3 regions of the Colwellia sp. BRX10-1 genome follow, and region 2 is predicted to be linked to each of the others. Evidence: predicted binding sites of a transcription regulator. Region 2 holds the regulator's gene; each other region holds the start of a gene.
The links. The regulator MetJ, encoded in region 2, represses methionine synthesis genes. The targets are predictions, from matches to a motif close to TAGACGTCTAGACGTCTA.

Region 1: a site for MetJ is predicted at 3,679-3,696, ahead of serA (phosphoglycerate dehydrogenase). Genes of this name have one in related genera too.
Region 3: a site for MetJ is predicted at 1,304-1,321, ahead of H4J75_RS09775 (cystathionine beta-lyase). Genes of this name have one in related genera too.

What each region holds. Positions count from the first base shown of each region.
Region 1 is NZ_JACGWC010000001.1:54,961-59,993, forward strand. It holds gene H4J75_RS00250 (SLBB domain-containing protein) at 1-243, opposite strand, end outside; gene H4J75_RS00255 (peptide MFS transporter) at 679-2,211, shown strand; gene H4J75_RS00260 (5-formyltetrahydrofolate cyclo-ligase) at 2,337-2,939, shown strand; gene rpiA (ribose-5-phosphate isomerase RpiA) at 2,991-3,647, shown strand; gene serA (phosphoglycerate dehydrogenase) at 3,755-4,984, shown strand.
Region 2 is NZ_JACGWC010000003.1:234,691-239,723, forward strand. It holds gene H4J75_RS04890 (adenylosuccinate synthase) at 1-796, shown strand, start outside; gene H4J75_RS04895 (malic enzyme-like NAD(P)-binding protein) at 1,354-2,595, shown strand; gene H4J75_RS04900 (hypothetical protein) at 2,842-3,195, shown strand; gene metJ (met regulon transcriptional regulator MetJ) at 3,218-3,547, opposite strand; gene metB (cystathionine gamma-synthase) at 3,731-4,888, shown strand; gene metL (bifunctional aspartate kinase/homoserine dehydrogenase II) at 4,929-5,033, shown strand, end outside.
Region 3 is NZ_JACGWC010000009.1:76,161-81,193, forward strand. It holds gene H4J75_RS09770 (DNA polymerase II) at 1-1,230, shown strand, start outside; gene H4J75_RS09775 (cystathionine beta-lyase) at 1,352-2,536, shown strand; gene H4J75_RS09780 (GNAT family N-acetyltransferase) at 2,595-3,116, shown strand; gene secF (protein translocase subunit SecF) at 3,207-4,127, opposite strand; gene secD (protein translocase subunit SecD) at 4,124-5,033, opposite strand, start outside.

The DNA.
Region 1 (5,033 bases), on a different contig from region 2:
GCTATTTATATCGCGTGGCATTACCTGTGTATTAATAGGAGAGCTTTGTGTATTACTTCCTGATAACTGAGCCTCAATAGCATTTAAATCTACGCCCATACTTTTGGCTAATGCTTGTTGTTGAGATTTAGGTAACTTTTTAAATTGTTCAATTTGCTGAGCAGATACTTGCTGGGCATGTAAATTTAAAGAAAGCACAAAAAGTAAAAAGGTTGCTATAAGATAGCGAGTAATGTTCATCATTGGGGCAATAAATTTCCTATAAATGCGAGGTATAACATTAGCTAAATACTCATAAACCATAAAATTAATAATGGCCAAATATATCGACTAAATAAGTTCTAAAATTAACGTTTGGAGTTTATCAGTAACAAGCTATTGAATAAAGTAACTTGCTTACCTTTTATAACGTCAAATAATTAATTTTGGAGAGTCGGTTTATTATTTTTCTTTCTAAAAATATCAAAAGTAACTAAAACATTACATCTGCTTAATCAAATCTCGGTGCCAAACTATTGCCTTTCATGGCAAGCACAGGTATAACACACGCTGACTTTCGCAAATAAATTTGACAATAATTACAGCGCAAAGAACTTATTTCAATATTTTAAAATGTTTTTAGCGAATTAAAATAATAATATTTATCTGTAATTTACACTTATCTTAGAGGAATTTTTTATGAGCAAACCTGATTCAGGTTCTTTTTTTGGCCATCCGGCAGGGTTACAAACGCTGTTTGTTACAGAAATGTGGGAGCGCATGAGTTATTACGGTATGCGTATGCTACTTGTATTATTTATGACCGCTACTTTACAAGAAGGAGGCTTAAGTTTAACCGTCGCTTCTGCAGCTGCTATATATGGTTTATATACTGGTAGTGTTTATTTTATGGGCTTACCTGGCGGTTGGATAGCTGACCGATTAATTGGTGGTCAAAAAGCAGTTTGGTACGGCGCAATCATTATTATGATTGGCCATATCATCTTAGCTATTCCGAATGACACCACCTTTTTTATTGGTTTAATCGTCGTCATTTTAGGTACGGGTTTATTAAAACCAAATATTGGCGCTATGGTAGGTCAACTATACTCAGATGAAGATGTTCGTCGTGATAGTGGTTATGCCATTTATTATATGGGCATCAATTTAGGTTCAGTTATTGGCTATGCAGTTTGTGGCTACTTAATGGAAAATGTTGGTTGGCATTGGGCGTTTGGCGCCGCAGCTATTGGTATGGCATTAGGTTTAATTCAATACAAATTGACTACCCCTAAGCTTCAAGGTATTGGAGAAAAGCCAGTATATCCTATGTCAGAGAAAGCACAAAAAACCAGCTGGACAATTATTGGTATTGTTTTAGCGGTTATTGCGTTTGTTACCTATGCTACTTTTCAAGGCATTATTACTATTGTTCCTGTAACTGTCGCTCAATACGTTGCCGTAGCATTCTCTGCAATTTTCGTTATTTATTATGCGGTAATATATTTTGGTAGTAACCTAACGCAAAATGAAAAGAAAAAACTCTGGGCATTATTATTGATCTGTATTGCATCAGCTTGTTTTTGGTCGGGCTTTGAGCAAGCGGGTTCGTCGATGAATTTATTCGCGCGCGATTATACTGACCGCGTCATAGGATCATTTGAAATACCTACGGGTTGGTTTCAATCTGCAAACTCCTTTTTTATCGTTTTACTATCACCCTTTTTTGCTGCTTTATGGATTAACTTAGGTAAAAGACTGGTAAGTCCTTCTTATGGAATAAAGTGTGCTGTTGGACTAATCATCATGGCGAGTGGTTTTATCGTGATGTTTTTTGCTGCACAATATGCTGCTTCAGGAATGAAAGTTGCCCCTTACTGGTTAGTAGCAACTTACTTCCTACATACAGTTGGTGAACTTTGTTTAAGCCCTGTAGCACTTAGTGCGGTAAGTAAATTATCACCTAAACGCTTTGCAGGACAAATGATGGGCGTATTTGTTTTAACTTATTCAATAGGTAATATAATTTCTGGTTTATTAGCCGGTAATTACGATCCAAATAACGTCGCGCAAATACCTTCGCTTTATATTCAAATTAGCTTATTTAGCATTGGTATTGGTTTAATCATTTTGTTGATTGGTTTCAAATCTAGATTTTGGGAAAATTTGCCTGATGATTCAGAAGCATCTACGACTAACGCAAATGGTTCAACGGCAACGACTAACGCTTAGTTAACTATCGTTCATCGTTAAAGTGACTCTGAAAAGCCAACATTTATTGTTGGCTTTTTTATAGCTGATTTTTACTGTAACTTACTTGTTGTCGTTAGACTTGTTTTATAAGGGGATTAAATATCATGAAAACAAGAGATGTGCTTCGCCAACAGATTCGCTATCAACGCAGTTTATTAGGCGCTGACCAGCAAGCGGAACAATCACTTTTATTATCTAAAAGACTCATTAAAGAACAAGTAGTCAAAGGCGTTAAACACATCGCGATTTATTTAGCCAATGATGGCGAGTTAAATACTCAGCCTTTTATTGATTGGTGCTGGCAAAATAACATCACCGTATATTTACCGGTAATACATCCTTTTAGTAAGAATAACTTACTCTTTTTAAAATATGCTGAGACGTCTATTCTCGTCAAAAATAAATATGGTATTTTAGAGCCTAAGCTTAACGTTCAAGATATAATAACGGTCGCTCAGCTTGATGTTATTTTTACCCCCTTAGTCGCCTTTGACCGATATGGTAATCGCTTAGGCATGGGCGGTGGTTTTTATGACCGAACACTTTCGGCTTGGCATGCTCAATATCAACAAAACAAACAAGCTAAACCCTTACCAGTTGGCTTAGCTCACGATTGCCAAAAAGTTAACACTATTCCCTTTGAAAGTTGGGATATTCCACTGCCTAAAATTATCACCCCTACAACCAGCTATAACTTCGATATTTAATCATCTGCTGATATACTTCTACCTAATTTCCCCTCGCTAATTAGGATTCACATGACACAAGATGAAATGAAGAAGGCAGCAGCCCTTAAAGCACTCGAATTTATTAAAAACGATACCATTGTTGGCGTAGGCACCGGGTCTACTGTTAATCACTTTATTGACGCCCTAGCAACAATCAAAGACGACATTGAAGGTGCTGTTTCTAGCTCTGAAGCGTCGACTCAAAGATTGAAAGCCCATGGTATCGAAGTGTTTGAATTGAATAATGTTGGTAGCGTTGATGTTTATGTTGATGGCGCCGATGAAATTACTGAATATCTGTCGATGATAAAAGGTGGTGGTGCAGCACTAACCCGAGAGAAAATTGTCGCGGCTGTAGCAAAAACATTTGTCTGTATTGCCGATGAAAGTAAACAAGTAAAAATGCTAGGAAAATTTCCTTTACCGGTAGAAGTTATTCCAATGGCACGAAGCTATGTAGCGCGCGAATTAGTTAAACTAGGTGGTGACCCGGTTTATCGCCAAGGCGTAATTACCGATAACGGTTGTGTGATTCTCGATGTGCATAACTTAGAGATACTTGATCCTAAAAAACTTGAAAGCGATATTAATGCCATTGTAGGTGTTGTTACTAATGGTTTATTTGCACTACGTGGCGCTGATGTTTTAATTTTAGGCACTCAAGATGGCGCAAAACTCATAAAATAAATCTTTAGAGTTTATACACTATATGCTAGTTTAGAAATCTAGCCATCTAAACACTTTATATTTGGTTAAGGCAATGACCACTATAGTCCTACATGAGATATTAGAAAATGAGCAATAATTCATTAGCAAAAGAAAAAATTAAGATTTTATTACTTGAAGGTGTCCACCCGAGCGCTGTTGAAGAGTTAAAAATGAAAGGCTACAGCAATATTGAATGTATTAGTACATCGCTTGCTGAAGAAGATTTGATCAAAAAAATTGCTAATGTTCACTTTATTGGTATTCGTTCTCGTACTCAGTTAACTGACCATGTACTAAGCCATGCAAAAAAACTCGCGGCTATTGGTTGTTTCTGTATAGGTACTAACCAAGTTGAAATTAAAGCGGCACAAAAACGTGGCATTCCAGTATTTAATGCCCCGTTTTCAAATACACGATCGGTTGCCGAACTAGTCTTAGGTGAAACCTTATTATTATTACGTGGTATTCCTGAAAAAAGCGCTAAAGCTCATCGCGGTGAATGGAATAAATCTGCGGCTGGCTCGGTAGAAGCTCGTGGCAAAACCTTAGGTATTATTGGTTACGGCCATATTGGCATGCAATTAGGTATTTTAGCTGAAACCTTAGGTATGCGAGTACGCTTTTATGATATCGAAACCAAACTTCCGTTAGGTAATGCGAGCCAAGCATCAAGTTTAAAAGTTTTATTAAAAGAAGCTGATGTAGTTAGCTTACACGTACCTGAAACGGTTCAAACGCAAAACATGATGGCAGCAAAAGAATTTGCACTCATGAAAGACGGTGTTATTTTTATCAATGCTTCTCGTGGTACTGTCGTTGATATTGATGCATTAGCTGAAGCGCTTAAAAGTAAAAAAGTCGCTGGCGCAGCAATCGATGTTTTTCCTGTTGAACCCAAAGGTAATGATGAAGAGTTTATTTCACCATTACGTGCATTCGACAACGTTATTTTGACGCCACATATTGGTGGTAGTACGAAAGAAGCCCAGTCGAATATCGGCTTAGAAGTTGCCAGCAAAATGGCAAAATACTCTGACAACGGTTCAACACTTTCGGCAGTAAACTTCCCTGAAGTTTCTTTGCCTGGTCATACGGGAACAAGCCGTTTATTACATATACACCGTAACCAACCGGGTGTGTTAACCCAAATTAACCAAGCATTTGCTAAGCACAATATTAATATTGCTGCACAGTACTTACAAACAGATGATCAAATTGGTTATGTAGTTATTGATATTGAAGCACAAGATAGTGTACTAGCATTACGTGAATTAAAACAAATTGACGGCACAATACGCGCACGTATTCTTCATTAGTTTTTTGAGTATTTAGCGTAAACAATAAAAAACGAGACTTAATAAGTCT
Region 2 (5,033 bases):
CCATAATTTCTCTTTAGAGCATTACTACAAAGTTGCACCCGTTTGTTATGACACTGTGCTTGCTGATGCTTTATCAGTTCGTGACGTTATCCTTAAAATGGTTGCCGATGTCGCTGAAATTCTTGATCAAGCCCGTAAAAACGGCGAATCAATTATGTTTGAAGGTGCTCAAGGTACTTTACTTGATATTGATCACGGTACTTATCCTTATGTAACGTCTTCAAACACTACTGCAGGTGGCGTTGCTACCGGTTGTGGTTTTGGACCTCGTCATTTAGATTATATTCTAGGTATTACTAAAGCATACACGACACGTGTTGGCTCTGGTCCTTTCCCTACAGAATTAGATGACGAAATTGGTGAACATTTAGGTACTGTAGGCCATGAATTTGGCGCGACTACTGGACGTGAACGTCGATGTGGTTGGTTTGACGCGGTTGCTATGCACCGTGCCATTCAAGTTAACAGCGTAACAGGATTTTGTTTAACTAAACTTGATGTTTTAGACGGTTTAAAAACCCTTAAAATATGTACAGGTTACCGCACTGAAGCTGGCGACATTATTACTGTACCGCCTACAGCTGCTGAAGGTTATGACAGAATTACACCTGTTTATGAAGAAATGCCAGGTTGGTCTGAAGTTACTGTTGGCGCAACTTCTCGTGACGCTTTACCTGCTAATGCGATCGCTTACATTAAGCGTATTGAAGAATTAACAGGTGTACCGGTTGATATTATTTCAACAGGTCCAGATCGTAATGAAACCATTATTTTAGTAAACCCGTTTGCTGAGTAATTACAGCGAATAATTTTTTTCTAAAATAAGACGAAAAAAACCACCCCTGAGGTGGTTTTTTTTTACCTAAAATAAATTATTTCAACAGCCATTATTGAATATAAATTCAAAAGCAATTAATCAAGGTTATAAGCGATAGTGACAACGTTGATGAAGATTAATTATTAATTGGATAACTTCACCGATAAATTCGTTGTTGTGTATTGAAAAAAAGGAAAATCGATGGCTAAATTTTTTAAGTCAAAGAAGTTTATAAAAGTGGTCATAAAATACGGTGAATAGATTAAGCTGTATAGCGAATATTTAGTTTTATGATGTGCAATACAAAAGGGCTAAGGGTATGTTTGTTATAGCTTCTAGCACTTTTTTATATAAGAATAACGTTGGAACAAAATGTAAGATTACAATAGTATATACCCGTTACTTTTTAAAGATCACAGACAAAGGTGTATCTTGATTGATAACGAGTCTATAAAACTATGCTGTATATAAACAAAATAAAACGTGAAAAATGGCATATATAAGACAATAAATTCACCTAACGCATAGGATCAATCATGACTGACTTTCGCCAACAAGCACTTGATTACCATCAATTCCCAACACCTGGAAAAATAAGTGTTGAATTAACCACGGCCGCTGAAACTAGCCGTGATTTAGCACTCGCCTATAGCCCAGGTGTTGCTGAACCGGTTCGCGCAATTGCGGCAAATCCCGATGATGTTTACAAATATACGGGCAAAGGCAATACCGTCGCTGTTATTACCAATGGTACCGCTATTTTAGGGTTAGGTAATCTAGGTGGTATGGCGGCTAAGCCGGTAATGGAAGGCAAAGCATTATTATTTAAGCGATTTGCAGGTATTAATTCATTTGATATCGAAGTTAAACATAAGACAGTTGAAGAATTTATAAATACGGTCGCCAATATCGCTGACAGTTTTGGTGGTATTAACTTAGAAGATATTAAAGCACCAGAGTGTTTTGCTATTGAAAAGGCACTTATTGAACGTTGTAAAATACCGGTATTTCACGATGACCAACATGGTACGGCTATTGTTACTGCTGCTGGAATGATCAATGCCTTGGAAATCCAAGGTAAAAGTATTAAAGATGCCAACATTATTTGTCTTGGCGCAGGCGCAGCAGCGATTGCTTGTATGGAACTATTAATCAAATGTGGCGCTCAGCGCGAAAAAATCTACATGCTTGATACTAAAGGTGTCATTCACACCCGACGTGATGATCTTAACGAATATAAGCGTATGTTTGCTAATAATACTGATAAACGTACCCTTGAAGATGTTATCGATGGCGCAGATGTATTTGTTGGTGTTTCTGGACCTAATCTACTTTCTGCTGAGCATGTAAAATTAATGGCACCCAATCCAATTATCTTTGCTTGTTCAAACCCAGATCCTGAAATAAAACCCTCATTAGCGCTTGCTGTTCGTGATGATCTTATTATTGCTACGGGTCGCTCTGATTACCCTAACCAGGTCAATAATGTGTTATGTTTTCCTTTTATTTTTCGTGGCGCTTTAGATGTTCGCGCTAGAACGATTAACGATGAGATGAAAATTGCCGCTGTTCATGCAATTCGTGAATTAGCAAAGGAACCTGTTTCGCAAGAAGTGTTAGATGCTAGTGGTGAGAAAAGTTTGACCTTTGGTAAGGAGTATATTATTCCTAAGCCGATGGATCCACGTTTGTGTGGTCGAGTAGCGCTTGCCGTTGCTAAAGCGGCGGTTGAGTCTGGAGTGGCAGCCCTAGAATTACCTGAAAACTATATGGAATAATCAGTAGTATTTATTAATAACGCTGTAAAAGGAGAGCTCGACTCTCCTTTTTTTATTTATGACAAATAGTAGGTCACGGTGCAGTGACTAGATGGACGCAGAAAGTAGGAATTAAGAAGTAGGTTAACGCAGGAGCAGTTACCTCTTCTACGTCATTTATGTTCCAGATAAATCATTAGTAACAGCATCTATTTAGCCAATGTCACCGATGGCAAAGCATGACAATATTGAGTAGGACGAATAACAATGAAAACTTCAACGAAAGCCGTTTTACTCTCAGCACTTGTTTACCCGGGTATTGGCCAACTAATGTGTCACGCTTATCGACGGGCTACGTTATTTATTTTAAGTTTTTCTGTGACGGTATATTTGTATATTGAAGAAGTGATGAGGCAATATCAGCCACTTATTAATAAAGTTAAATCAGGTGACGTTGCGCTCAATAGCCAAGCACTGATCGCTGAGATGTCAAAAAATCCCATTATTGTTGACCCTATCTTAATGAGTACATTAACCTATACACTATTAACTTGTTGGTTACTGGCTATTGTAGATGCTTACCGTATGGGCATAAAAAAAGACGCCAGAGCGTCTTTTTAAGGAAGTGTATTAAAACCCTAAGCTACTCGTCTTCAATTTCAAATTGACTGAAGTCGGTAATACCTTTTGCTATTAACGCTTCGCGCACACTTTTAGGTAGCATCTCTGTATTGTCTTTTGTTAAATCGCCATCATCAGGAAGAGGCTGTCCGGTAAAAGCATGCAGAAAAGCTTCACATAACAATTCGCTGTTAGTTGCATGGCGTAAGTTGTTAACTTGCCGACGAGTACGTTCATCCGTTAACACTTTCAGTACCCGCAACGGGATTGAGACCGTGATTTTTTTAACTTGCTCACTTTTTTTACCATGTTCGGCGTATGGTTTTATATAATCGCCATTCCACTTTGCCATTTAATTACCTTTGTTTAGCTAAATTACTTTTTATAAGTTAGATTTTACTGGTTGTTGGCGTTGAGTCAATAACGAATGTGTAGAAGTTTAGAAGTCTAAAGTTCTTGACCGACAAAAGTAAAGCGTTTAGAGTTATAGACGTCCAAACATCTATTTGATTTTACTGCCCGATTGGAGCAAAAAATGACAAGCAAAAAACCAGCAACATTAGCTGTTAGAGCCGGCATTAATAGTGATGAACATCACGGTGCGGTTGTTCCTGCCATTCATTTATCGAGTACTTATGCTTTAAAAGGCTTCAACAATAAGCGCCAATTTGATTATTCCAGAACAGGCAACCCCACTCGAAGCACGTTTGCACAAGCTATCGCTGATTTAGAGCAGGGGGCTGTAGGCATTGTTACCAGCACAGGAATGTCAGCGGTGCACTTAATTTGTCAGTTACTGACAACAAAAGATACGGTTGTTATTCCACATGATTGCTATGGTGGAAGTTATCGCTTGTTTACCCACCTAGCAAAACGTGGCTTATTTAATGTGCTTGTTGTTGATCAAAACGATGATCAAGCGTTAGCGCAAGCGCTTGAACAAAAGCCAAGATTAGTTTTGATTGAGTCACCCAGTAACCCATTATTACGGCTGGTTGATATAAAAAAGGTTACTCAAGCCAGTCATGCTGTTGGTGCTTTAGTGGCAGTAGATAATACGTTTCTTTCTCCCTTGTTACAGCAACCGCTATTATTAGGTGCTGATATTGTTTTTCACTCGACAACTAAATATATTAATGGTCATAGTGATGTTGTGGGTGGGGTGTTAGTAACAAAAGAAAAAGAACTGGGTGAAGAGCTAGCGTGGTGGGCAAATTGTATTGGTATTACTGGCTCACCTTTCGACAGCTATCTGGCATTACGTGGCTTAAAAACCTTACCACTGCGCATGAAACAGCATCAAGAAAATGCTAATGCTGTTGCAAAATACTTAGAAAATCATCGAGCAATTAACGCGGTATACTTTCCTGGTTTAAAAAATCACCCGGGACACGAAATTGCTAAGCGTCAGCAAAAAGATTTTGGCGCTATGATGAGTTTCGAAATAAAAGGTGGTGTTGAAGCGGTTAAAGTACTCTTTGACAACTTATCACTCTTTACCTTGGCACAGTCATTAGGTGGCGTTGAAAGTTTAATCAGTCATCCATCAACGATGACCCATGCAGGTATGGAAATTGAAGCACAAATTGCAGCGGGTATTACTCAATCTTTAATCCGAATTTCTGTCGGTATTGAAGATGTTAGTGATATTATTAATGACTTAGAACAAGCTTTATCGGCAAGCCAAATTTAAAGTTGTAGACTATTTTTAGTAGAAGAATTAATGAGTGAAAATGACACAGTCAAATACAGTAGAACAATTATCATCAGGGAATAATCAACTGGCGAAGCATGCTATTCATGTACATAAATTTGGTGGCAGTAGCTTAGCAACTACC
Region 3 (5,033 bases), on a different contig from region 2:
TTATATTTACCTAAATTACACCGTAGTGGTTATATTGCGCCCAATATGGGCGATGGCTTGCAAGGGCTAATTTCTCCTGGTGGTTATGTGATGGACTCTATTCCGGGTTTATATAAAAATGTCTTAGTACTTGATTTTAAAAGTCTTTACCCCTCAATTATTCGAAGTTTTAATATTGATCCTATGGGCCTAATTGAAGGCTTACAATCACCTGAAACTAGTATCAAAGGTTTTGATGGTGCTTATTTCTCTAGGGATAAACATTTTTTACCTGACATTATTAATGAGCTGTGGTTAGAGCGTGATATCGCTAAAAAAGATAAAAATGCGGCATTGTCACAAGCAATAAAAATTATTATGAATTCGTTTTATGGAGTATTAGGTTCAACGGGATGCCGATTTTTTGATCCTCGTTTATCCGGTTCAATCACTAAACGAAGCCATGAATTATTAATCACCACTAAAATGTGGCTAGAAGATGATGGTTATCAAGTTATTTATGGCGATACCGATTCTATTTTCGTCAGTGTTGACGATGATTTTAGTCACCAGCAATGTCAAAAGCTGGGTAAAACCTTACAAGATAAAATTAATCTTAGGTGGCAAGCAACGCTTAAAAAAGAATTTGCGATAGAAAGCCAACTTGAAATTGAGTTTGAAACACATTTTAGCCAATTTTTGATGCCAACCATCAGAGGGCAAGATGTCGGTACTAAGAAGCGTTATGCTGGCATTGTAGAAAAGAATGGCTCATCAGAATTGATTTTTAAAGGCTTAGAAAGTGTCCGCACCGATTGGACTGAACTGGCTAAAACTTTTCAACGAGAGTTGTATTTAAAAATATTTAATGGCGAACCTTTTGCTGACTATGTACGCAATATTGTTACTCAAACATCAGCAGGACAATTAGATCATTTACTGGTGTATCGTAAACGCATTCGTAGGCAGTTAGATCATTACGTTAAAAACGTGCCTCCACATGTGAAAGCGGCACGTTTAGCCGATGATATAAACAAGATAAATAAGCAACCGCTAAAATATCAGCAACGTGGTTGGATAGAGTACTTGATCACGACTTCTGGACCGCAAGCAAAAGGTTATGTTAACGCGCCACTCGATTACCAGTTTTATATCGATCGGCAATTAGCGACCGTTGCTGATGCTATTTTACCTTTTGTCGGGAGTAGTTTCGAAAAATTAACCAGTGATCAAATGAACTTGTTTCAATAGCCTCTGCTGTTTTAATTAATATAAATAAATCGTGCATCATGCTTGGAAAGATCATAAGGTGACTTTATTGAGTTAGCTATTTAGATGGCTAAATGAATTTTATGTTTTAGGATGAAAGATCATGATCAACGATACCAAAATAGTCAATGCGGGACGAAAATCAAAATGGACACGTGGCGTTGTTAATCCCCCAGTAGAACGTGCATCAACCGTTGTTTTTAATACGGTTAAAGAAATGAATCACGCAACAGCAAATCGTGGTAATCAAGTACTTTTCTATGGCAGAAGAGGCACCTCAACGGCTTTTGCTTTCGCCGATGCTATGACTGATCTCGAAGGCGGCGCTGGTTGTGCCATTTATCCATCGGGTACTGCGGCGATCACTAATGCTATTCTTTCGTTTGTTAAAACCGGTGACCATATCCTTATGGTCGATACGGCTTATGAACCCACGCGTGATTTTTGCGATAAAATATTGGTCAATATTGGCGTTGAAACGACTTATTACGATCCAACTATTGGCCGAGATATAGCCGGACTTATTAAAGAAAACACCCGACTTATTTTCTTAGAGTCTCCTGGCTCTATTACCATGGAAGTTCAAGATGTTCCCGGTATAGCTGAAGTTGCTCACCAGCATGGCTGTATGGTTATGCTCGATAATACTTGGGCTGCAGGGGTTAATTTTCAACCTTTTGATTATGGTGTCGATATTTCGATTCAAGCAGCGACTAAATATATCGTTGGTCATTCAGATGTGATGTTAGGTACGGCAATAGCCACTGAAGAGTATTGGCCACAACTGCGTGAAAACAGTTATCTGATGGGGCAATGTACTTCACCCGATGATCTATATTTGGCAATGCGTGGCATTCGTACCTTAGGTGTGCGTTTAAAACAACATCAAATTAGTGCGCTAAAAGTGGCTAATTGGTTAGCAACACGCGAAGAAGTTGATGTTATTCTTCATCCTGCATTCGAATCGTGTCCGGGCCATGAATATTTTAAGCGTGACTTTACTGGTGCTAACGGTTTGTTTTCATTTGTGTTAACCCGCGGTGATAAGCAATCACTTAATGCCTTACTTGATGGTATGGAACATTTTAAAATGGGCTATTCGTGGGGCGGTTTTGAAAGTTTAATTTTGGGTAATACCAATGTTGGCCGTTTGCGAACAGCGACAAAGTGGAATTATGAATATCCATTAATTCGCCTGCATATAGGTTTAGAGGATGTTGATGACTTAATTGCCGACCTTGCTCGAGGCTTTGATAGATTGAACACTGCCTTAGAAAATAAATCTTAGACAGTATTTTATTAAAAAATAAAGCTTAGGCTTTACGCGTTAAAAGTTTGGAATTTACATGCTGCTATGCACAACACAAAGGTTAACCATTAGGCACCTGAATGAGCAGGACCATGAATTTGTTCTGCAATTATTGAATGATGATGCTTTTATTAAAAACATTGGTGATAAAGGGGTTAGAGAGACTAAAGATGCAATTGCCTACTTAGTTAATGGTCCACTAGCAAGCTATAGCGAACAGGGTTTTGGGCTAAATTTAGTCGCTTTGAAAAGTGATAACACACCGATTGGACTCTGTGGTTTGTTAAAGCGGCCTGAATTGGAATTCCCTGACTTAGGTTATGCCTTGTTACCTGAATATTGTTCGCAAGGCTTTGCTCGAGAAGCCTCATTAGCCGTATTAAAAGTTGCTTATGACAATAATTATGCGGCAAATGTTGTCGCGATCACCGCACTAGAAAATACTCCCTCTAACGTATTATTAAAAAAGCTTGGTTTTGTATTTGAACAGACTATTGAGTTTTATGGGTCAACCAATAATCTTTATAAAGTCAGACTGGCTTCAATTTTTGAACAGTAACCAACTTTAAAGACAGTAACGTTTAACACTAGGATATGGACTTAAGTGCAAATATCCTAGTGTTGCCAATTTCCTCTCAAACCGTTTATATTAGGGTAAAGGACAAACCTCTAGCTCTTTTTGTTGATAATAATCAGCGGTTAGCCCGAGTAATTGTGGCACTGTTGCCGCAATTACAATAGAAGAGAAAGTGCCCACTAAAATCCCTGAAAATAGCGCAATAGAAAACCCCGCTAAAGACTCCCCGGCAAAACCCCATACAGCCATAATAGTCACTAAGGTTGTTCCTGAGGTGATCATCGTTCGCACTAAAGTTGATTTAATAGCTTGATTGATCACTTCATCTATTGTGGTGTCATGGGTAGATTTCATTATTTCTCTGATTTTGTCACCGACAATAATAGAGTCATTTAACGAGTACCCTACAATAGCTAATAAACTCGCTAATATTGTTAAATCAAAGGGGATACCAAACCATGCAAAAAGCCCCAGTACAATAAGCACATCATGAAAAAGCGCAATAACAGCCCCCGCGGCTAAACGCCATTCAAATCTAAAAGACAAATACATTAAGATAACAATGATTGCGGTTAATAGTGCTAAGCCACCTTGGTTAATTAAGTCTTCTCCGACTTGGCTGCCAATGTAAATAGCATCTTGAGGGCTAATGTTTAGTTGATTTTTGTCAGCAAAATCAGATAGCCATGCCTTATCTTGTAAACTGACGTTATTATCTGCTTGTTGAACACTCCAATGAGTCCCTTGCTCTGCAGAGGTCAGTTTAAAGCTTTCTGGAAGATAGTTACTGAGTAAGTTATTCATATCCTGTTGACTGAGTGATTCCTCGGTTGAAAATTCAGTTAAGTAACCACCGGTAAAATCTAAACCGAGTGCTAAACCTTTATTTGATAGTCCTACCAGCGCTATAACAACAAAAATCATAGCTATAAAACAACCCACTAGGCGAAAAACACTTAATTTAGACGTGCTATTTATTTTAAAATTTTTCATACATTAACACCTAATAATTGAGCTTTATTTTTTCGAATGACAAGGTTTGTTAAACTTTTAGAAACAAAAACGCCGGTGAACATACTGGTTAAAATACCTAAACACAAAATAAGGGCAAAACCTTTTACTGGGCCGTTGCCTATGGTGTATAAAATAATACCAGTGATCATGGTGGTTACATTGGCATCAAGAATTGTTGAAAATGCACTTTTATAGCCTTGCTCAACAGCTGATAGTACTTTATGTCCACGCTTTAACTCTTCTTTTATCCGCTCAAAGATAAGTACATTGGTATCTACAGCCATACCAACCGTCAATACTAAACCAGCAATACCCGGAAGTGTTAGTACTGCCCCAGGGAGTAACGACATCAACCCTAGTAAGCTTATTAAGTTTAATGTTAACGCTACATTAGCGATAAGCCCCAAAGTTCTATACCAAAAAACCATGAATAACAAAGTAAACCCCATGCCTATACTCAGTGCTTTTATACCATTTTTGATATTATTTTCGCCGAGTGTCGCTTCAATGGTGCGCTGTTTTACTATAGTTACTGGCGCTGTTAGCGAGCCTGCTCGTAATAATAATGACAGTTCTTGTGCCGCATGTTGGCTGGGCATGTTGGTAATACTAAACTGTGAACCTAAGTGTTGTTGAATGGTGGCAACATTAATTATTTTACTTTTTTTAACCATTTGATCATCAGCATCTCGATAAAACTCAGAAAACACCGTCACCATAGCATTACCAATATTTTGCTTAGAAAATTGCGACATCTTCTTACCACCTAAGCCATCTAAGGTGAGGTTGACTAAAGGCATGCTCATTTGATCTTGTCCTGCTCGAGCATTTTCGATATTACTACCTGAAAAAACTACCTGACTGTTTAAGGTAAACGTTCTGCCA